DNA from 2 places in the Methylocystis sp. ATCC 49242 genome. Region 2 is predicted to be linked to the other one. Evidence: predicted binding sites of a transcription regulator. Region 2 holds the regulator's gene; the other holds the start of a gene.

What was found. Region 2 encodes HrcA, which represses chaperone genes, less so after heat shock. Its sites were predicted from a motif close to GTTAGCACTCNCNNNNNGNGAGTGCTAAC; they were not measured.
Region 1: a site for HrcA is predicted at 6,751-6,779, ahead of groES (co-chaperone GroES). Genes of this name have one in related genera too.

The regions. Positions count from the first base shown of each region.
Region 1 is NZ_KE124774.1:2,794,174-2,805,264, reverse strand. Features, by position in the region: gene MET49242_RS15675 (NAD(P)(+) transhydrogenase (Re/Si-specific) subunit beta) at 1-574, opposite strand, end outside; gene MET49242_RS15670 (NAD(P) transhydrogenase subunit alpha) at 579-1,028, opposite strand; gene MET49242_RS15665 (Re/Si-specific NAD(P)(+) transhydrogenase subunit alpha) at 1,066-2,199, opposite strand; gene MET49242_RS15660 (aa3-type cytochrome c oxidase subunit IV) at 2,276-2,419, opposite strand; gene MET49242_RS15655 (right-handed parallel beta-helix repeat-containing protein) at 2,658-3,581, opposite strand; gene MET49242_RS15650 (right-handed parallel beta-helix repeat-containing protein) at 3,612-4,547, opposite strand; gene groL (chaperonin GroEL) at 4,708-6,348, opposite strand; gene groES (co-chaperone GroES) at 6,396-6,683, opposite strand; gene MET49242_RS15635 (serine protease) at 6,962-8,128, opposite strand; gene lspA (signal peptidase II) at 8,299-8,811, shown strand; gene MET49242_RS15625 (hypothetical protein) at 8,977-9,681, shown strand; gene MET49242_RS15620 (pitrilysin family protein) at 9,750-11,087, shown strand.
Region 2 is NZ_KE124774.1:2,007,093-2,018,183, reverse strand. Features, by position in the region: gene MET49242_RS11980 (hypothetical protein) at 1-33, opposite strand, end outside; gene MET49242_RS11975 (glycosyltransferase) at 176-1,315, shown strand; gene MET49242_RS11970 (glycosyltransferase) at 1,387-2,640, shown strand; gene MET49242_RS11965 (outer membrane protein) at 2,814-3,593, shown strand; gene hrcA (heat-inducible transcriptional repressor HrcA) at 3,710-4,795, shown strand; gene MET49242_RS24995 (hypothetical protein) at 4,867-5,214, opposite strand; gene MET49242_RS26150 (YARHG domain-containing protein) at 5,255-5,443, opposite strand; gene MET49242_RS11945 (primosomal protein N') at 5,797-8,079, opposite strand; gene MET49242_RS11940 (DUF4268 domain-containing protein) at 8,227-9,453, shown strand; gene MET49242_RS11935 (protealysin inhibitor emfourin) at 9,644-9,970, opposite strand; gene MET49242_RS11930 (M4 family metallopeptidase) at 10,002-11,091, opposite strand, start outside.

The DNA of each region.
Region 1 (11,091 bases), 790 kb from region 2:
GCCAGATCCCGCTCTCCGTCCCGCAGAACAGGGCGATCAGCCCGACGAGCGCGACGCCGAGCATGATATTGATCGTGTGACGCTCGGGCAGAAGGATCGGCTTGCCGCTCATGCGCTCGGAGAGCTTGAGAAAGGCGATGATCGAACCCGTGAAGGTGATCGCGCCGATCGCGGCGCCGAGCGACATTTCGAAGAGGCTGCCGCCTTCGATCTGGCCCGGCGCGCCGATGCCGAAGGCGTGCGGCGCGAAGAAGGCGCTGCCCGCCACCAGCACGGCGGCGAGGCCGACGAGCGAATGGAAGAAGGCCACGAGCTCCGGCATCGCTGTCATGGGGATGCGCTGCGCGACATAGGCGCCGACGCCTCCGCCCGCGGCCGCGCCGATGACGATGAGGACCAGACCCGCGAGCGGAGGCAGATGCAGCAGAAGCGTCGTCGCCACGGCGACCGCCATGCCGATCATGCCGTAGCGATTGCCATCGCGGGAAGTGGAGGGAGAGGAAAGACCGCGCAGCGCGAGGATGAACAGCACACCGGCGACGAGATAGAGAAGGGCCGAGATATTGGCGCTCATGGCGTCAGCCCTTCTTCTTGTACATGGCGAGCATGCGCTCGGTGACGAGGAAGCCGCCGAATATGTTCACGCAGGCGAGCGTGAGCGCGATGAAGCCGAACCATCGCGCCCAGCCGGCGCCCGTGTCGCTGACGCTCGCGGGCTCGACGCCGACGGAGAGCAGCGCGCCGACCACGATGACGGAGGAGATGGCGTTCGTGACCGACATCAGCGGCGTATGAAGCGCCGGCGTCACCGACCAGACGACGTAATAGCCGACGAAAACCGCGAGCGCGAAGATCGCGAGGCGGAAAACGACCGGATCGATCGCGCCGCCGCCGAGCCCATGCGACGTCACCGCCGCCGCCGTCTGGGCGATCTGGTCGGAATAATGCTGGGCCTGGTCGGCCAACTGACGGGCGGCCTCCGCCGCGGCCCGCGCCTTTTCGAGCAATTGCTGCGTGGAATCGGTCATCGCTTGACGCCCTTTGCTGGATGGATTTCGGGTCGGCTCAGGCCTGTTTGAATCGCGGATCGATGACGGCGCCGTCGCGCGTGAGCGCGGTCGCCTTCACCAGCTCGTCTTCCCAGTTGATCGCGAGCTGCTTCGTCTCCTTCGAGATCATGGTCTCCACGAAGGCGAGCAGATTCTTGGCGTAGAGGTTCGAGGCGATGGGCGCCATGCTGCACGCCAGATTGGCGGCGCCGACGATCTTCACGCCATTCTCGACGACGGTTTCGCCCGGCCGCGTCAATTCGCAGTTGCCGCCGCGCTCCGCCGCAAGATCCATGATGACCGAGCCCGGCCGCATGGATCGCACCATCTCCGCCGATATGAGCCTGGGGGCCGGACGGCCCGGGATGAGCGCCGTCGTGATGACCACGTCCTGCTTGGCGATGTGGGAGGCGACGAGCTCAGCCTGCGCGGCCTGATATTCCTTCGACATTTCCTTGGCGTAGCCACCCGCGGTCTGCGCCTGCTGGAACTCCTCGTTCTCGACGGCGAGGAATTTCGCGCCGAGCGATTCGACCTGCTCTTTCGTGGCCGGGCGCACGTCGGTCGCCGTGACGATCGCCCCCATGCGGCGCGCCGTGGCGATCGCCTGCAGGCCCGCGACGCCGACGCCCATGATGAAGACCTTCGCCGCCGGCACGGTGCCCGCCGCCGTCATCATCATCGGGAAGGAGCGGCCATATTCCGCCGCCCCGTCGATCACCGCGCGATAGCCGGCGAGATTGGCCTGGGAGGAGAGCACGTCCATGGATTGCGCGCGGGTGATGCGCGGCATGAACTCCATGGCGAAGGCGATGGCCCCGGTCTTCGCGAGTTCGGCGAGCGCCGCCTCGTTGCCGAAGGGGTCCATGATCGCGATGACGGCGAGATTCTGCCTCGCGCCGGCGAGCTCTGCGGCCGAGGGGCGGCGCACGCGCAGCGCAACGTCGGCGCCCGCGAGCGTGGTTGCGGCGTCGGGGCCAATCATGGCGCCGGCCGCCGCATAATCCGCGTCGGAGAAGCCGGAAGCGGCGCCGGCGCCGGCCTCGACGGCGACCTCCGCTCCCATACTGACGAATTTCTTGACGGTTTCAGGGGTCGCCGCGACGCGCGGCTCGGCTTTATCCGTTTCAGCCAATACGGCTATGCGCATGACGAACTCCGGTTGCGTTGAAAACCGTCGCCGTCATGGGAGCCCCTGACGGCTTGGCGTGAGGGGCTTTGCGCGGTCAGCGCGCGAGGAAGAAGTAGAGCGCGAGCAGCGTTATCGCTGAGGCCGCCGCTGAGAACTTCAGGAGCCAGAGGAAGCCGTTGTAGGTCTTTTCATGTTCGGCCCAGTCCGCGTCCGCGCCGGCGCCGCGATTGCTCGCCATCGAAACCACTCCCGATTCTCAGGTTGCCGCGCGAACGGAAGCGCCGCGCGTAACCGAATGCTAACCGAGCGCGATCCGTACCGCAACGTCCCGAGCCCGCGCGCTTTCGTCGCTCCCGCACAAAGGCGCCGAATGGCCGCGACGCATGAAAAAAGGCCCCGCCGGAAGCGGAGCCCATGGATGGATCTTTCGCGGGCGCGAAGAAAATTATTCCCCCGAACATCAACGCATGCGGGCGTCAGTGAAGCGGCGCGGCCGTGAACGCGCCCAGCGCGTCGTCCGTATTGCCCCGAATGACATTGTCGCCGGAACTCTCGATCATCGGCGCGCCCGGCGTCTTCGCGGCGACGGCGTTGCCCGTCAGCGTCGAGCGGCTCAGACGAATGATAGCGGAGTTGGCGATGACGCCGAATGGAAAGCCGCGCAGCGTGGCACCTCTCAAGACCAGAACGGCGCCCTGGGCGGCAAATCCGGCGCGGCCGTCGGCGGAGCCGCCCGGAGCGTTCGTCGCGGAGCTGTTTTCGATGACGACTGCGTTGAAGCTGGTGTAGGACGCGCCCCCCAACCACATCGCGCCCAGCGAATTATCGACCAGCCGCAGGTCGCTCGCATAGCCGCCCGACACGGCGGCGTGGACCCCAAATCCGCCGTTGTTGGCGATGGTCGTACTGGAAAACACGAAGGTCGGATTGTTGCGGTTATTCATGAACACCCCGTCGTTACCGGCGTTTCGCACGACGCTGTCGGCGAGTTCCAGCCGTTTGCCCGAGTTGAGGGTCAGTCCCCAGGTGTTCGGCCCGCTTCCCTCGATCGTGAGCCCGCGCAGGCGCACGATGGCGAGAGCATTGGCGATGACGCCGATCGCGCTGGTGTACGGCGCGTTGGCGCGCACCACCGCAGCGCCGCGGCTCTCGTTCACGACATTGACCGACTTGGTGAAAGCGACAGGGGCGTAGTCGCCAGGGTCAAGGATGCTGATGTAGCCGCCCGTTGCGACGGCGTCTTGCGCGACCTGCAGACTGCGGCAGGGAGCGGAAATGGTCCCGCAGCCGGTCGTGTCCGTGCCGCGCGTCGAGACGAAGATCAGGATCGGGGCGGCAAGAGCCGACGATGCGAAGAGGCCGAGCGCGCCTGCGATGGCGCATGAATATCGCGTGAGCATGCTGTGACTCCAAAAAAATCTGGTGAAATTTCAGTGATTGCTCACGGGCGTCAGCGTGGCGAGCGAGTCGTTGGCGTTGGCCCTGACGACATTGTCGCCGAAACTTTCGATCACGCCGCCCTGCTTCTCGGCCGCCAAATCGTTGCCGACGAGCGTTGAACCGGAAACACGAAGAACGCCGCCATTGTTGGCCGAAACGCCGATCCTGTTGTCCTTCGACGTGGTCTCGCGCAGCGTCAGACGCGCGCCGGCGCCGGCGACGCGAAAGCCCGCGCCGGGACTGACCGCGCGATTGCCCATGGCGACGCTTTTCGTGACCACGACCTCGGTGAGCGCCGAGGACGTATTCTCCAGAAGGGCGCCGCCCATTGCATTTTCGAGAAGCTGCACGCCGTCCATTTCGCCCTTTGCATTCGTCGCGGCGGGAACGGCGCGCAGGCCAAAACCGGCGTTGTCGGAGATGACGGTGTCGATGACCGAGAAACGGCTGTTGGCGCCGGCGAGCGTGACGCCGTTGCTCGTGAAGTTGCGTATGGCGGAGTCTGCGATCTCGAGTCGGGCGCCGGAGCGGAACACGACGCCATTGAGGCCGCCGCCGCCGCCCTCTATGGTGAGGCCGCGCAGCCGCACGACATCGGCGGCGCCGGCAAAGACCTGCACCCCGTTCTTGCCCGCGCCCGTCGGCTGCACGAGGGCGACGCCCGTTCCCGCATAGACGACATTGACCGATTTGGTGATGGTGAGCGCGCCATATTCGCCGCTTTCCATCACGTCGAGCTGGCCGCCGGGCGCGACGAGATTATGCGCATATTGCAGCGTGCGGCAGGGGCACGCGACGCTTCCGCAGCCAGCGGCGTCGACGCCGCGCGCAGACACCGCAACGAGATTTGAGGCCGCGTGAACCGGCCCCGCAAGACCGGGCGCCAGCAGAAGACTCGCGACAAAAACGGGAAAACGCCGCCGCATGATGATCCGCTCCACAAATTCATTGTTTCAATGGGGCCGCGTTTTCGCGGCGAATGAAAACTAGAGCTGTACAATTACCAGTGAATGAATCGCGTGAAACGAAGAAAGCCCCGGGTCTCCCCGGGGCTTTCCGTGTTGAACAGTCGCTGAAGCGGTGGACTTAGAAGTCCATGCCGCCCATGCCGCCCATGCCGCCGGCCGGCATCGCGGGGGCTTCCTTCTTCGGCGCCTCGGTGATCGTCGCCTCGGTGGTGATGATCAGGCCGGCGATCGAAGCGGCGTCCTGCAGCGCGGTGCGCACGACCTTGGTCGGGTCGATGATGCCGAGCTTCATCAGGTCGCCGAACTCGCCCTTCTGGGCGTCGAAGCCATAGCCGTATTCGGTGGCCTCGAGCAGCTTGCCGACCACGACCGCGCCGTCGCCGCCGGCGTTGTCGACGATCTGGCGCGCCGGAGCCTGGATGGCCTTGCGCACGATGTCGACGCCCGTCTTCTGGTCGCCGTTGGCGGTCTTGACGCCGTCGAGCGCCTTGATGGCGCGCAGCAGCGCAACGCCGCCGCCGGGCGACACGCCTTCTTCAACGGCCGCGCGGGTCGCGTTGAGGGCGTCGTCGACGCGGTCCTTCTTCTCCTTGACTTCAACTTCCGTCGCGCCGCCGACGCGGATCACCGCAACGCCGCCCGCGAGCTTGGCGAGACGCTCCTGCAGCTTCTCACGGTCGTAGTCGGAGGTGGTCTCCTCGATCTGCGACTTGATCTGGGCGATGCGGGCCTCGATGTCCTTCTTGTCGCCGGCGCCGTCGATGATCGTGGTGTTCTCCTTCTCGATGCGAACGCGCTTGGCGCGGCCGAGCATGGGGAGCGTCACGTTTTCGAGCTTGATGCCCAGATCCTCGGCGATCATCTGGCCGCCCGTGAGGATGGCGATGTCTTCGAGCATGGCCTTGCGGCGATCGCCGAAGCCCGGCGCCTTCACGGCAGCGATCTTGAGGCCGCCACGCAGCTTGTTGACGACGAGCGTGGCGAGCGCCTCGCCCTCGATGTCCTCGGCGACGATGACGAGCGGCTTGCCGGTCTGGACGACCGCCTCGAGGATCGGCAGCAGCGGCTGCAGCGTCGACAGCTTCTTCTCGTGGATAAGAAGATAGGCGTCGTCGAGCTCGGCGATCATCTTCTCGGCGTTGGTGATGAAGTAGGGGGACAGATAGCCGCGGTCGAATTGCATGCCCTCGACGATGTCGGTCTCGGTCTCGAGGCTCTTGGCCTCCTCGACCGTGATGACGCCCTCATTGCCGACCTTCTGCATCGCTTTGGCGATTTCCTCGCCGATGAAGCGGTCGCCATTGGCCGAGATGGTGCCGACCTGGGCGATCTCGTCGTTGGAGGTGACCTTCTTGGAGTGGGCCTTGAGGTCGGCGACGATGGCCTCGACGGCGAGATCGACGCCACGCTTCAGATCCATCGGGTTGAGGCCGGCGGCCACGGCCTTGGCGCCTTCCTTGGCGATCGAGGCGGCGAGCACGGTCGCAGTGGTGGTGCCGTCGCCGGCGATGTCATTCTGCTTGGAGGCGACTTCACGGACGAGCTGGGCGCCGAGATTCTCGAACTTGTCGGAAAGCTCGATTTCCTTGGCGACGGTCACGCCGTCCTTGGTGATGCGGGGCGCGCCGAAGGACTTCTCGATCACGACATTGCGGCCCTTCGGACCGAGCGTGACCTTGACGGCGTTGGCGAGGACTTCGACGCCGCGCAGAATGCGGTCGCGTGCGTCGGTGGAGAAACGGACGTCTTTGGCAGCCATTTAGAAACTCCTGGAGATGATTTGAAAGCGGGAAGGGCGGGGTCGGGTCAGTCGACGATGCCCAGGATGTCGCTTTCCTTCATGATGAGCAGGTCTTCGCCGTCGATCTTGACCTCGGTGCCGGACCATTTGCCGAACAGCACGCGATCGCCGGCCTTCACATCGAGCGGAACCAGCTTGCCGCTCTCGTCGCGGGCGCCGGGGCCCACGGAAATCACTTTGCCTTCCTGCGGCTTTTCCTTGGCGGTGTCGGGGATGATGATGCCGCCCTTGGTCTTTTCCTCGCCTTCGAGACGCTTGACCACGACCCGGTCGTGCAGGGGACGAAACGCCATTGCCAATTCTTCCTTTTCTGCGCTTCGAGCGGCCTCGGCCGCCCGTCGCAAGAGATAAGCGAAAGCTGTTGGCACTCTCTAAAGACGAGTGACAACAGCAGGCTGGACATATTCCGCCGCCAACGCAAAGTCAAGATTAGACAGAAGGGGAGATCGCCTTTTGCCGCGATTTCATCGCCGCGGCGACCTCAGATCGAGAGAGGGAAACCATAAAAAAAGTCGCCCCGTCCGGATGTCTCCGGACGGGGGCGTTTTACAAAGTCAGGTGAGGCGAAAACTCAGCAGTTTCCAGCCCGATGCGCGCAGGACTTGTTCAGAAGGTCGATGAAGCTCGACGTTCCGCTCGACATCAGGATCGAACCGCCCAGATATTTCGGCTCGGTGGCGACCGGGCCGTAGGAGGAGACCGACTTCAGCCAGTTCCTCGCCGTTCCGGAGGGAGAGCCGGCTCCAGCGACGCCGAAATCCTGAATCCAGGGGCCGCCGCTCGTGCCGCCGCGCTGCGCGGAACCGTAAGTGACCGTGTTGCTGCCTCCATTGGCGAAGCTTTCGGCGGTCGTGTTCTGCATCTTCGCGCAATTGTCCAGATTGCAGGGATAGCCGATGATCGTCAGATGGTTCGGCGACAGGCCGCCCGTCGAATAGCCGAGATAGCCGGTGAACGCCGAAATCTTCTGGCCCGCGGTGTTGTCGCGCATTTCCATCATGGCGACGTCCTGCTGGTTGGGCACCGAACCATTGCCGCCGGACCAGTAGCCGGAGACGATCACCCAGGCCGGCGTCCACGTGCCTTTCGGCGCGGCGCCGTTGTTATAGGCGGGGATGAACACCCAATTGCTGTAGAAGTATTTGTTGGTGCTCGGGTCGTCGCTGGTCGGTCCCGCGTGATAGACGCAGTGGCCCGCCGTCACGAGAACGCGCGGCCGCAGCACCGACGCCGAACAGACCGAGTTGCGTCCGGTCCGCGGATTACGGAATGCGAGGCGACCCGTCGTCACGTAGGGGTAGGTCGTCGTGGCGGCGTCGGGGAACACCCGGCTCGTCGTGAAATGCGCGCCATAGGAGCTCGTGTTGCGGCTGGTCCCAGCATCATCCGGCGCGGCGCCCGTCAAAGGCATCGGCGGATGCAGCCGGCGCGCGATGGCGCTGGAGTCCTCGGTCGTCGGAGGCGCTCCCGCGCCCGTCTGCGACGGGCCCGCCGCGGCAGCGGTCGAGTCGATCGGCTGCAGCCGGTGTCCCGGCCCGGGGACGAGTTCGATCGGCTTTGCGTTCCTGATGCGGTCCGCGGTCCAGTAGTTTTCCGTCGACCTGGCGTCCCCGCCCGGCGCCGTCAGAGGCGGCGCAGCCTGCGCAAAGGCGCCCGACGCCAGAAGCGTCGTCGCAAATACAGCGGCGGAAGCCTGAAACAGCCGGGATCCGACGCCCGGCGTCTTAAAAAATGACATTTTGCCCCTCCAAGTTATAACGCATAACCCCACAGGGAGGTTTACATATACAAAAGGCAACGCTTGTGCAAACTGAATCGTGGGCGTTCGCCGCGGTTGCCCCTCGGGCCGACCCGGCCTAGTAAGCGGGATGAGGCTTTTTCGCCGCTCCGCTTCTGAGGACGTCCCGCTTGTCCCCCCGACCGACCCCTCGCGCCCTCGGCCTCGCCGCCGCGCTCGCCGCGCTCGCGCTCGACCAGGCGCACAAGTACTTGATGCTGAACGTCTTCGACATTGCGGAGCGTGGACCGATCAATGTCGCGCCCTTTCTCGATGTGCTGCTGTCCTGGAATTACGGCGTCTCCTATTCGCTGTTTCCCGCGCATGAGGACTCAGCCAGGGCGGCGCTCCTCGCGGCGCAGGGCGTCATCGTCGCCGGACTGGCCTTCTGGCTCACGAGGGCCCGGGACCGGCTCACGGCCCTGGCCCTCGGCCTCGTCATCGGCGGCGCGCTCGGCAACGCGACGGACCGGATCACGCGCGGGGCGGTCGCGGATTTTTTCTATCTCCACACGACCCTGCCCGTCGGCCCGCTGGCCAATTACGTTTTCAACGTCGCCGACGTTTTCATCACGGCGGGAGTGGCGCTTCTCCTTTACGAGAGCCTTTTCGCCCCGCCGGAGTCGCCGGCCGAGGGGCCTTGATGCGGCCGCGATTCGCGCGCCGGCCGCTTTTGGCTTAAGGAAAAGCGCGCCCCGCCACTAAATCGCCAACAAGTCGCGCACATGTTGCGGCTTTCGGGGTCAAGCAGAGGTCTCGGCGTCGCGTCTCGCGGTCGCCGTCCTTTTGGGCACCAGGGAGATCCTTCGATGAAGCTCGCACGGTCGCGGCGTCGCGCCATCTGCGCTTTCGCCGGTCTTGCGGCGGCCTACGCCGCGCCGGCTCTGGCCTATGACGACAAATCCACGATCACCTCTGTGATGGACCTTGTCGGCGTGTCCACCGAGACGGACGCCAGGTCGATCGACTACAGCGAGCGCCCGAAGCTCGTGCTGCCGCCGAGCCGCAGCGCCGACGTTCTTCCCGCCCCGCGCGAGAGCGTCGACCGCCCCGACGGCTGGCCGAGCAACGCCCCGGGAACGCAGCGCAAGAGCGATCGCTTCGGCCGCGTGGCCGGCGCTCCGCCGGACCCCAAGAAACCCGGCCTTCTCGAGCGCGTGCGCGGACCCGCGCCGACTGCCGCGCCCGGGACCGACGACGAGCCCGGCCTCCTCCAGCGAGTGATGAGCGCCCGCGCCCGCAACGCCGCCAATGAGCCGGACGAGCCCGCCCGCCGCCAGCTCACCGAGCCGCCGGACGGCTATCGCCACCCGACGCAGGCGCTGGGCTCGGTCCGCGACACGGACGCCAAGAAGACCAGCTGGTGGAATCCGCTGAGCTATATGGGCGGCGGCGGGAACGACAACGATCCCGTCGCGCAGCCCGGCAGCGTCACGCCCGCGCAGCAGGCGAGCAGCGGCGGCGGACTGTCGAGCCTGATGCCGAGCTTTCTGAGAGGTTCTGACAAGAACTGATTTTCGGCCTATATAGGAGGCCAATGTCTCCTGATTTGCGCGGCCCTGCGCCGCGGGAAAGGCCGTTCATGTCTTCGCAGCCGTCGGCGACCGCCCCGTCTCTTACCCCGGGCGCGGCCGCCGCCTCGTCCGCCGGCGCCGCCGCCGTCTCCCATTTCAGGCTCGACAACGGACTCGAGGTGGTCGTCATCCCCGACAACCGCACGCCCGTCGTCACCCATATGATCTGGTATCGCAACGGCTCCGCCGACGATCCGATCGGCAAGTCCGGCATCGCGCATTTCCTCGAACATCTGATGTTCAAGGGCACGACGGCGCATCCGCAGGGCGAGTTCTCCAATCTCGTCGCCGAACTCGGCGGTCAGGAGAACGCCTTCACCAGCTACGACTACACGGCCTATTTCCAGCGCATCGGCAAGGAGCACCTCGCGACGCTGATGGATTTCGAGGCCGACCGCATGCGCAATCTCGTCCTCACCGACGAGGTGGTTTTTCCCGAGCGCGACGTGGTGCTCGAGGAACGGCGCATGCGCACCGACAACGACCCCTCCGCCCAGCTCGACGAGGCCGTGCAGGCGGCGCTTTTCGCGCATCATCCCTATGGCACGCCGATCATCGGCTGGAACCACGAGATCGAGAGTCTCGGCCGCGAGGACGCGCTGAATTATTACAGCCGCTTCTACACGCCGGAGAACGCAATTCTCATCGTCGCCGGCGACGTCGAGGCGGCGGAGGTCGAGCGGCTCGCGAAGGAGAGCTACGGCCGGATTCCCGCGCGCGCCGAGCCGCCGCGCCGCACCCGCACGCAGGAGCCGCCGCACCGCGCCCACCGGCTCGTGACGCTCTCCGACGAGAAGGTCGAGCAGCCCGCGCATGAGCGCGTCTTCCTCGTGCCTTCCTACAAGACCGCCCGCCCCGGCGAGGCCGAGGCGCTGGAGACGCTCGCCTATATGCTCGGCGGCGGACCGACGAGCGCGCTCTACGAGACGCTGGTCGTCGAGAAGAAGATCGCGGTCGGCGCCGGCGCCTATTATCTCGGCTCGGCGGTCGACGACACGCGGCTCTGGGTCTACGCCACGCCCGCGCCCGGCGTGTCGCTCGAAGAGCTCGACGCGGCGATCGACGCGGTGCTGAAATCCTTCGCGGAGGCGCCGATCGACGCGCAGCATCTGCAGCGCGCCAAGACCCGGCTGATCGCCGACGCGATCTATGCGCAGGACAGCCAGGCCTCGCTCGCGCGCTGGTATGGCGAGGCGCTGGCGACCGGCCTCACCATCGAGGACGTGCAGGCCTGGCCGGAGCGCATGGAGATGGTCACGGCCGCCGACGTCACGGAGGCCGCGCGCAAATGGCTCGACAAGCGCCGCTCCGTCACCGGCTTCCTGACGCCGGCCGACGCCGCCTGAATCC
Region 2 (11,091 bases):
GCGGAGGGGTGGATTCGGGAGACGAAGGCTCATATAGGGGGTGTACTTGTAAAGTTCAGGCAAAAGCAAGGGGGCGCAGATCGGACCTCTTCCGCCCGCCGGTCAGCCTCTGGCCGGCAAGACAGTCGCCGTAGTCCACGCCGCCTGGCATTCCTGCGGCAGCTATCAGGTCAATGTGGCCCAGATTGCGGCCTATCGGGCGCTGGGCGCGCGGGTCCTGTCCGTCGCGATGATGGACGATCTTGCGTCGCGGCCGCCGTGCGGGGCGCGGTGGCGGGCCTATGTTGCGGCCACGCATGACATCGGCGCCGACCGTCGCTTCTTTTCCGGCCCGCCGTTCGCGGGTCTGGCGTCGCGCCTCCTCGTCGACGGCTGGTGGCGGCTCATCCACGGCGATCAGGCCAGCTGGCTGATCGAACTCGCAAGGCGCGCGCCGTTGCCGGACGGCTTCTGGGAGGAGACCGTCGACCTCATCCACGCCAACCATTATTTCACGCTGCCCTTCGTCGAGGCCCTGAAGAACGGGCGGCGCATTCCCGTGGTGCTGGAGACCCAGGACATTCAGGCGCGCCAATATGTGCTGCGCAACAAGGGCGGCTTCTTCATCCCGCCCTATGCGACCTATGACAACATGCTGAAGGTAGAGCTCGACTGGATGCGCCGCGCTGATCTTTCCGCGCATCTGAATGAGGAGGAGTTTCACGATTTCCGGGATCTCCTCCCCGATTCCCGTCACGCGCTGATCTATCCGGCCGTGCCCGAAGTCCCTCGCGCGGCCGGGCGCGACGTCATCATCGTCGCGAGCGACAATTACGCCAATTACGTCAGCCTGCGCTGGTTTCTGGAGGAGGTCGTCCCGCTCTCGGGGGGCGCGCGCGTTGCGATCTACGGCAATATCGACGGCGGCGTGAAGCGTCGGGACGGGGCCCTTTACGAGGCCCATCGCGCCCTGTTCAGGGGGCGGGTCGACGACATTGGCTCCGTCTACGCCAACGCCGGCGCCGTCCTGCTGCCCACTATCGAAGGTCACGGCCTGTCGATCAAGGCGGTCGAGGCGCTCTGCTGCGGCGCCCCTCTCGTCGCGACGCCGCTGGCGTTTCGCGGCATGAAGGTCGATCCGCATGCGCTGGGCAATGTCGCTCTCGCCGACGACGCCGCGCAATTCGCGCGACATTGGCGCGAGGCGCAGGAGCGGGCCGACAGGGGCGACACGCCGCCTCTGGAGAGCGACACGCGGCGTCTGTATGAATCTTCCTTCAGCCCGCAGGCTTATGCGCGCACGCTGGCGGCGGCGGTGGAGCCGCTCCTTCAGTAACGATCCTTCTTGAGGCGGACAGGTAGTGCTAAGGTCGCGCCGTTGACAAACACTCTACTCGCGGCGGGATGATGGACAATTACAAAGTTGAAACGGATTCCCGCCCGCTGGCCGGCCGTCGTGTCGCGCTGACGCATCCGGCGTGGCACTCCTGTGGCACCTATCGCGTCGTGCTGGGCCAGATCGCCGCCTATCGCGCGCTGGGCGCGGAGGTGTTCCCCGTCGCCATCAGCTCCGATCCCGGTTTCGTTCCGGGGCGCGCGTGGATCTGGAAATCCTTCAGCGATTCGACGCCGGAGCTCGACGCCGGCGCGCGCTTCTATGGCGGCGCATCCTTTCTCGCCATGCTCGATCCGCGGTTCCTAACGCACGTGTTGTGGCCCTATATCCATGGCGATCAGGCCGTCATACGCCTCGGCATGGCGGAACGGGCCGTCCTCTCGCCGGAGGTCGAGGCGGCGGAATACGACCTCGTCCACTGCAACCATTTCTTCCTGATGCCGGTCGCGCGCCGCCTCTCGCGCGGGCGCGCGCCGATCATGCTCGACACCCACGATCTGCAGGCCCGCCAGTTCGCGCTGATCAACGAGCGCATGCCCTGGCTCCCGCCGCGCGTCACCTATGAGGCGATGCTGGCGCAGGAGCTGGAGGCGATGCGCGGCGCCGATCGTTTGTTGCATCTCAATGCGCAGGAATCCGACGCCTTTCGCGCCATGTTGCCGGAGAAGCGCCATTCGCTGCTCTATCCCGCGACGCCGCCCGCTCCGACCGGCCCCGGCGGCGAGGACATCGTGCTTGTCGCGAGCAACAACACGGCAAATGTCGAAAGCGTGATCTGGTTCCTGCGCGAGGTCGCGCCGAAAGCGGCGGGCGTGACGGTGAAGATCGCCGGCAATGTCGACGCCGGCGTGCAGGCCCGCGCCCCCGAGGAATATGCTTCCTACAAGCACTGGTTTCTCGGCCGGGTGGACGATCCCGGCGCCGTCTATGCGACGGCCCGTCTGGCGCTCTTGCCGACGATCAGCGGCACGGGCCTTTCGATCAAGACGGTCGAGGCCATGTCCAGCGGCGTCCCTTTGATCGCGACGCCGCAGGCGCTGCGCGGCATGGACGCGGAAGCGCTCTCGCTGCCCGGCGTAAGCCTGGCGGATACGGCGGAGGATTTCGCGCGCGCGCTCGTCCAGGCCGCGCGGGCGCCGGCCGCGGACGAATCGGCGCGGAGGGCGAGCGCGACGCGCGCCTACTACGACGCGCGCTTTTCATCCTCCGCCTACGAGCGCAATCTCGCCATGCTCACGGCTCCGCTTCTTGCGCGCGATGCGTGACTTTTTACGCTGTGAAAACACGGCCTTGGAGAAAGTGTGGCGCAATCGCAACGCCGGCGTGAAAATCACGCGGCCGGCGGTTGTTAGAATTTCTTCATCAATTCAGTGGTGTTACCTTGCATATCGACGTGCTGCGCGGGGTCCCCGGCGGCCTTGCATTGGAGACGGGTAACATGACTTTCAAGGCTACCGTTGTCGGCGCATTGGCGTCGGTCCTCATGATCGGCGCCGCCTCGGCCGCGGATCTCCCCAGCCGAAAGGCCCCGCCGGAATACATTCCCCCGCCGCCGGTTTTCAGCTGGGAAGGCTGGCACATCGGCGTCGTTGGCGGCTATGGCGGCGGCTCGTCCAGCACCAGCTCCTGGATATGGGACTTCGGCGCCGTTCCCGCCGTATGGAACGTCAACACCTCGCGGGGCACGAGCGGCTATCTCGTCGGTTACGAGAGCGGCTACACGTGGCAGTTCTCCAACAATTTCGTTCTGGGCTACGAGTCGGAGTTCAGCTACGCCGACGTGCGCAGCAACAACACCAACTCCTGGTTCGGCGGCGTGAGCAATCGCCTCGAGTGGTTCGGCGCCGAGCGGCTCCGCTTCGGCTACGCCTTCGGCCGCATCCTGCCTTACGTCACCGGCGGTCTCGCCTATGGCCGGGTGAAGGCTTCCGGCACGGATTCCATCGGCGGCTTCCTGTTCCCGACCAACGCCTCGACCTGGCAGGCCGGCTGGACGGTCGGCGCGGGTCTCGAATACGCCTTCTGGGACAAGTTCTCGATCAAGGCCGAATATCTCTACACGAGCATGAAGGGCCCGAGCGGCACCGGCCTCGCTTTCCCGAACGGTTTCCGCACCTTCGACGGCCGCGGCTTCGACACGCATCTCGCCCGCGTCGGCCTGAACTACAATGTGAAGAGCATTGGCGCGCTGCTCGGATGGGATGGCCTCGGCCTCTGATCGACGCAAAGCAACCGACGCCGCGCGCGTCGTTCGAGCCCGGCCGGTTTGGCCGGGCTTTTTTGTTTCGCGGCGCGGCCTCGACGGCGCGGCGGGATGCGATATTGTCTTGTGTCATGATCCGCACAACACCGATAATTTCGCCGGCCTCGGGTCTCGCCCAGCTCACCGATCGGTCCCGAGAGATCTTCCGCCAGATCGTCGACAGCTATCTCGCCTCCGGCGAGCCTGTCGGCTCGCGGCAATTGTCGCGTCTTCTGCCGATGACGCTGTCGCCTGCGTCCGTGCGCAATGTGATGCAGGATCTCGAAGAGCTTGGCCTCATCTACGCGCCGCACACGAGCGCGGGACGCCTGCCGACCGAACTCGGCCTGCGCTTCTTCGTCGACTCCATGCTGCAGGTCGGCGATCTCGACGACTCGGAGCGCGCCCGCATCGCCGCCGAGGTCGAGGCCGCCTCGAAGGGGCATGATTTCCAGGGCGTGCTGTCGGAGGCGACCAGCCTGCTCTCAGGCCTGACGCGCGTCGCGGGCGTCGTCGTCGCGACGAAGGAAAATGTCCGCCTGAAGCAGATCGACTTCGTGCGGCTCGAGCCCGAACGCGCGCTGGCGATCCTCGTCGCCGACGACGGCACGGTCGAGAACCGCGTCATTCCCGTCGCGCGCGATCTGCCGGCGTCGGCGCTCACCGAGGCGGCGAATTATCTGAATGCGCGCATCACCGGCCGCACATTGGCGGAAGCGCGCGAAGGCATAGAGGCGTCGCGCCGGGCCGCGCAGATGGAGCTCGACGAATTGACCGCGCGTCTCGTGGAGGAAGGGATGGCGAGTTGGGCGGGCGCATCGAGCGGCGCCCGTCAGCTCATCGTGCGCGGACAGGCGCATCTCCTCGAGGATCTGACCGCAGCCGCCGACCTCGAGCGCGTGCGGCTGCTTTTCGCCGATCTAGAAACCAAGACCGGCGTGATCGATTTGCTTGAACGCGCGGAAGAGGGCGAGGGCGTCCGCATCTTCATCGGCTCGGAGAACAAGCTGTTCTCGCTCTCCGGCTCCTCGCTGATCGCCGCGCCCCTGCGCGACAGCGAGCGGCGCATCATCGGCGCCCTCGGAGTGATCGGCCCTACGCGGCTGAATTACGCGCGCATCGTGCCGATGGTGGACTACACCGCGAAAGTCGTTGCGCGCGTCGTCAGCGGCGGATGAAAAGAAACGGGCGGAGACCGTCAGCCCCCGCCCGCGTCTTGCTCGCCTGTTTCAGCGTCTCAACCCGATGATCACCGGCGGTGGCCGCCGTGGTGGTGGCCACGGTGATGATGTCCATGATGACCATGATGGCCCCAGTGACCGCCGTGGTGGCCGCCCCAGCCCCAGCCGTGGTGACCGCCCCAGTGTCCGTGTCCGCCCCATCCATGGCCGCTGTGATGGTGACCACCATGCGTCCAGAAGCAACGGCCGTAACGACAGACCCACACCGCATGCGCCTGTTCCAGACCCGCGGCTTCGCCTGATTGCGCGACAGCGTCTTTCGGCGCCGCCGGCATGGCCGAGGCGTTCGTCGCGGTCATGGACAGGGCGCCGACCGCCACAGCGGCGGCAACGAGTAAATTCACATGCTTCACCATGTCATCTCCTTGTGGATGAGGTTTCACCTAAATTGGGCAATCAATTGCAGCCGTTGCGGCTCTCCCACATCTGAATTTCGTTTACGCGCCTTCTCTCCCAGCCGCGCAAATCGCCGTAGGGGGGGAAGCATCCGGGGCCGAATTCGGCCCTGGCGCGGGCCGTTTTGAAACAATATCCGTTACGCGCGTAGATCTTGTTTCGCTCGTACCACAATTCGTCGCAGGACATGTCCGATGGATGCTGCGCTCGCGCCGGCGGCGGCGCCGCAAACAGGCTGCCGCCCATGACAACGGCCGCAATCGCGCCGTGTATGAAGTTTGACGCCCGATAAGCCATTTTCAATTCTCCCTGATATCGCCTTGTAACTGTGTCGGAAATTGCGAACGTCAACGGTCCGAGCCAGGGCACTTTCTGGAGTGTTGACGCTGCCGCCTCCTCCTGCGCGGTCCCGGGGACGCACATTCCCGCCGTCACATGACATGGCTACGCTCGCGGCCGACATGAATGCGGTGAAAAGTCGCGTTGCAATCCAATCGCCGTGGCGCCCTCGCCACGACCCGTATTATTTCGACGCGCCTCGATCACATGAAATTCTGCGGATCGACGTCGATCTGCACGCGCACGCCGCCGCGTTCCTTCGGGCTTGCGCCGATGAGGTCCCGCAGGAAGCTCTGCACATCGGCGCTGCGCGGCGCCTTCACGAGCAGGCGATAACGATAACGGCCGCGAATGAGCGCGATCGGCGCTTCGGCCGGGCCGAGAAGCATGATTTCGTCCGCCTCCGGCAGTCCGCCGAGCGCCGCGACGCGGTAGCGCGGCGAGGGCGGCAGATCATGCGCGGCGCGCGCAATTGCGCGGGCGTGCGCCTCGGCGGCGGCGGCGGCCCTGGCGGAAACGATGAGCGCGGCCAGACGGCCGAAAGGCGGCAGCCCCGCGCGCTCGCGAAGCGCGATTTCCTGCGCGTAGAATTTTTCGGCGTCGCCGGAGAGCAGCGCCGCGATGACGGGATGGTCTGGTTGAAAGGTCTGGATCAGCGCGCGGCCGGGCTTGTCGCCGCGCCCCGCGCGTCCGGTAACCTGATTGAGCAATTGAAAGGTGCGCTCGGCGGCGCGCGGATCGCCGCTGCCGAGGCCCAGATCGGCGTCGACCACGCCGACGAGCGTGAGATGCGGGAAATTATGCCCCTTTGCGACGAGTTGCGTGCCGATGACGATATCGAAGGCGCCTTTGGCGATTTCCTCGAGTTCGCGCCTGAGGCGCTCCGCCCCGCCGGGGAAATCGGACGACAGAACGAGAATGCGCGCGTCGGGAAACAGCGTCGCCGCCTCTTCCGCGAGACGCTCGACGCCGGGTCCGCAGGCGGCGAGCGAATCTTCGCTCTCGCATTCGGGGCAGACGTCGGGGCGGCGTTCGACATGTCCGCAATGATGGCAGACCAGCGCGCGGCGGAAGCGATGTTCGACGAGCCACGCGTCGCAGTTCTCGCAGCGGAAACGATGGCCGCAAACGCGGCACAGAGTGAGCGGCGCATAGCCGCGACGATTGAGAAAAAGCAGCGCCTGTTCGCCGCGCGAGATTGTTTCTCCGACGGCGAGGGCCAGACGAGGGGCGATCCAGCGTCCGCGCGGCGGCCCTTCGACGCGCATGTCGATGGATTCGAGCAGCGGCATCGGCCGAGAACCGGCGCGCGCGTCGAGTTTCAGATGTCCGTAGCGGCCGCGTTGGGCATTCACCCGCGTTTCAATCGACGGCGTCGCGGAAGCGAGCGCGATGGTCGCGTCCTCCATGCGCGCGCGCACCACGGCCATGTCGCGCGCGTGGTAGGAAACGCCGTCGTCCTGCTTGTAGGCGCCTTCGTGCTCCTCATCGACGACGATGAGGCGCAGGTCGCGAAAGGGAAGAAACAGCGCCGAGCGCGCGCCGGCGACGACGCTGAGGTCGCCCGTCGCCGCCGCGCGCCAGATGCGCGCCCGCTTGCGCGGGGAGACGCCCGAATGCCACTCCGCCGGCTTCTCGCCGAAACGCGTCGCGAAGCGTTCGAGAAACTGCGCGGTGAGCGCGATCTCCGGCATCATCACCAGCGCCTGTCCGCCTTCCTTCAGCGCGGCGGCGATGGCTTCGAAATAGACTTCCGTCTTGCCGGCGCCGGTGACGCCTTCGAGAAGGAACGGCTTGTATGCATGCGCCCGCACCGCCGCGGTCAGCGCCTGCGCGGCCGCGAGTTGCGCGGGCTCCAGCAGCGGCGCGCCATGATCGGGATCGAGCGGGAGCGCAATCGGGTCGGGCGGCGCGGCGATCGTCTCCAGCGCGCCGTCGTCGACCAGGGCGTCGATGACGCCCGGGGAACAGGCGGCGGCGTCGGCCAGCGCCTTTTTCGTGAAGGCCATGCCGCCTTCCGCCGCGGCCAGCACGCGCCCGCGCGTGGGCGTGAGACGTTCGGGCGTTGCGCCGGTTGCGCGATAGAGCGTGCGCGGGGCGTCTGGCGCGGCTTCCTCGGCCGCGCGCGTCGCGAGCCGCAGCGCCATGCCGCGCGGCGCGAGCGTGTAGCGCGCCAGCCAGTCGATGAAGTCACGCAGCTTCTGCGACAGCCGCGGCCGATCGAGCCGCGCGATGACCGTCTTGAGATTGCCGCGGGCGGCGGGCGCCGCGTCGACGGACCAGACGACGCCATAGGCCTCGCGCGTCCCCAGCGGAATTTTCACGCTGTCGCCGGGCTGAAGCCCCAGCGCCGGCGGCGCGAAATAGGAGTAGGGCGCATCGACGGCGACCGGCGGCAGGACCTCGACGATCTGCGCGCCAGCGCAAGCCGGCGATTGCTGGGGGTCTGCCGCGCCGATCGCGGACGCGCGGATCGCTTCGGTCATGGGCCGCTTTTAGATCATTTTTCTCAGGTCGAAGGTAGAGGCGGGGCTCACTTTGCAAATTTGGCGGAACACCTTAAGCGTTACTTTAAAAGTTTACGATTCGCGATACGCACATCCTGCGTCCCGTGCGATCTGGAGGATCTCCGCTTGGCGAGACAACATTGCTGCCCTGTCCTTTTGCCGCCGAATTCGGGAGCCGTGCGACTCACGCCAATGCGCCAGGTTGGGCTGGATTCGTCGGTGGCGGAGGCGGACATTCAGGCGCTTGTCCACGAACATCCGGAAATTCTCCCCATTGACGAGATCGATCCGATGTTCACGCGACCGGTCCCTGTCTGCAGGGAGTTGAGCACGCCTGCCGGGCAGATCGACAATTTGATGATAACGCCGACGGGCCTTCCCGTGATCGTGGAATGCAAGTTGTGGCGCAACGCTGAAGCGCGCCGTGAGGTGGTCGGGCAAATTCTCGACTATGCGAAGGAGTTGCGACGCTGGTCGTCTTCCGATCTTCAGCGTGAAGTGTGTCGCCGGCTGAAGCGCTCCGGCGATCCGATTCTCGAACTTGTTCGAAAGGTTGATCCCGACATAGACGAGGCGCAGTTCAACGACGCGCTGACCGGCAATCTTCGACGCGGACGGTTTCTGCTTCTTATCGTCGGCGACGGCATTCGGGAAAACGTCGAAGCGATCGCTGAATATCTTCAAGAGCACGCAGGCCTGCATTTTTCTCTGGGGCTGGTCGAGCTCCCGATTTACCTCACTCCGGATGGTGGGCGTCTGGTGGCTCCGCGCGTGCTCGCGCGGACGGTTAATATCACACGATACGTCGTCGCCTCGCCGGACGGGTATGTGATCGAGGAGGCGCCAGAGGATGAGAAGGCGTTGGCCGTTGATCCACAACGCAGCTCGATCGGCGATGAGCAGCAAAAGTTTTGGCAAGAGTTTCTTGATCGTCTCATGCTGGACGATCCTGAGCAGCCGAAGCCGCGGCCACCGCGGCAGGGCTTTGTATATTTTTCGCTTCCAGTTCCCAAGGGCTGCTGTTCGTTGCTGGTCTATCGCGAAATCAACAAAAACAGGGTCGGGTTGAGTTTCGTTGGATCTAATGAAGGCGCCGGAGAATACATCATGAGAATGGTCACTGAGGAGTGGGAAAGCATCAAGGCTCAGCTCGGAGATACGGTGTCGTTGCGTGAGGACGACGGACGCTGGTCGATCGCCGATTCCTTGACAGTTGGGCCGTTGGATCAAGCGGACGAGCGCGCAAAAGCGTTCGAGTGGCTGGGCCGGCGGGTGAACGCATTCGTCAATGTCCTGCGTCCGCGAATTCGGTCGGCGACCGCTGACTATCTCAATCTACAGAACCATTCATAATCTCCAGCCGCGCTTCGTCGAGTCGGAGTAAGCATTGCGGCTTTTCTTCTAACGCAGTCTTGCCGCCTATCGTGCAACGAACCGGCCAGCAATAATGTTTCAGCACAAGAACTGCGGAGGTCACGCGTCGTCATAGACCATATTTCGATCGTCGCGAGGACTCCCTGCCGCAGGGTCGACTAAGAGACGTTCACGGCAGCAGCCTGGATAGCGGTTTGGGGATTTTCAGACCCGGAACGGTCACGCAGAGGTTGGTCGTTGGCCCCTCGAGTTCAAATTTGTAGCTCGTCGCGTCGGGACGCCGCGCCTCTATGCTCTCCTCGGGCGTCTCGAGCGAAAGTATGGCTTCGATCGCGCCGCGCTCGACCTGCGACAATGTGTTGAACAGAACTTCGCGCTTCGGCTTGAGTAACGGCAAATGCCCGCCGAGGCGGGTGATGCGGAGCAGGGGTCCCTTGTCCGGGTCCGCCGCCGGGTTATCGGAAGGGCTTTCGCTTTTCTCCGTTCCCGGCGACATAAGACCGTTCCCCTTTGCGCGAGAATGACTGTTACTTATGGGCTGCGGCCTCGATCGCGCTCCTGGCGTCCGCAACCTTTTTCTTCGCCCGGCCGACGGCGGTCTTCTCGAGTTTCTTCAAGCTCTCCTTGGCCTTGGTCGACTTTTCGGTCAATCCGAGCACATCCGCCGGCTTCAGCAGGCTCGTCCTGAAGGCCGCGGCCATGGCACGCGGTTCTACCTCCGTCACGCCGACGCTGGACCACGCCGCCGCAACCTTGTGCGCGACGTCATCGCCGAAATAGTCGCGTGCGACGGAGATCGTCTCCGCGGCGCATTTGGCGAAGTCCGCATCCGCCTTGAGGCGTTCGGTGAGGGTCGTGTACCATATCTTTCCGAGAACTTCCCAAGCCGGCTTTCCGACCGCGACCGCCGCGAGATAGAAAGCATGGTTGGGGATTCCGGAATTGTAGTGAACCCCGCCCCAATCGCCGTCGGCGTTGTTGGGAAGATCGACATATTGCGACATATGCTTGGGTTGCGGGTCCTTGCCGCCCAGACGCGGATCGTCGTAGGCGCCGCCCGGATTGCTCATCGACCGCAGTCCGACGCCATGCACGCCGGGGAGCAGCAGGTCGCCGCCAATGTTCCAATCGGCGGTCATCGGATCATTCTGCTTCGCGTCGCCCTTGTTCGCCCCGTGCCACTGACGCACCAGAATGCCGAAAACGTCGGAGAAATGTTCGTTCAGCGCGCCGGGCTGGTTCTCATAGACCAGATTCGCTTCATATTGCGTGACGCCATGGGTGAGTTCATGCGCGACAACGTCGATCGACTTGGTGAAGCGATCGAACGCGATCCCGCTGCCGTCGCCGTAGATCATCTGCCGGCCGTCCCAGAAGGCGTTGTCGAGACCCTCGGCGCCCTCCTGATAATGAACCGAGGAAGTCAGGGTGAGTCCGGCGTTGTTGATCGAGGAGCGGTCGAACAGCTTCTTGAAGAAGTCCCAGGTCACGCCGGAATATTCATAGGCTTCGCGCACCGCCGGATCAGCGGGCGGCTGACCGCCTTCGACGAGCACCTGTTTGCCCGGCAAATCCCCGCCCCGCTCGCAGTCATAGATGATCCGCTTGAGCGGCGCG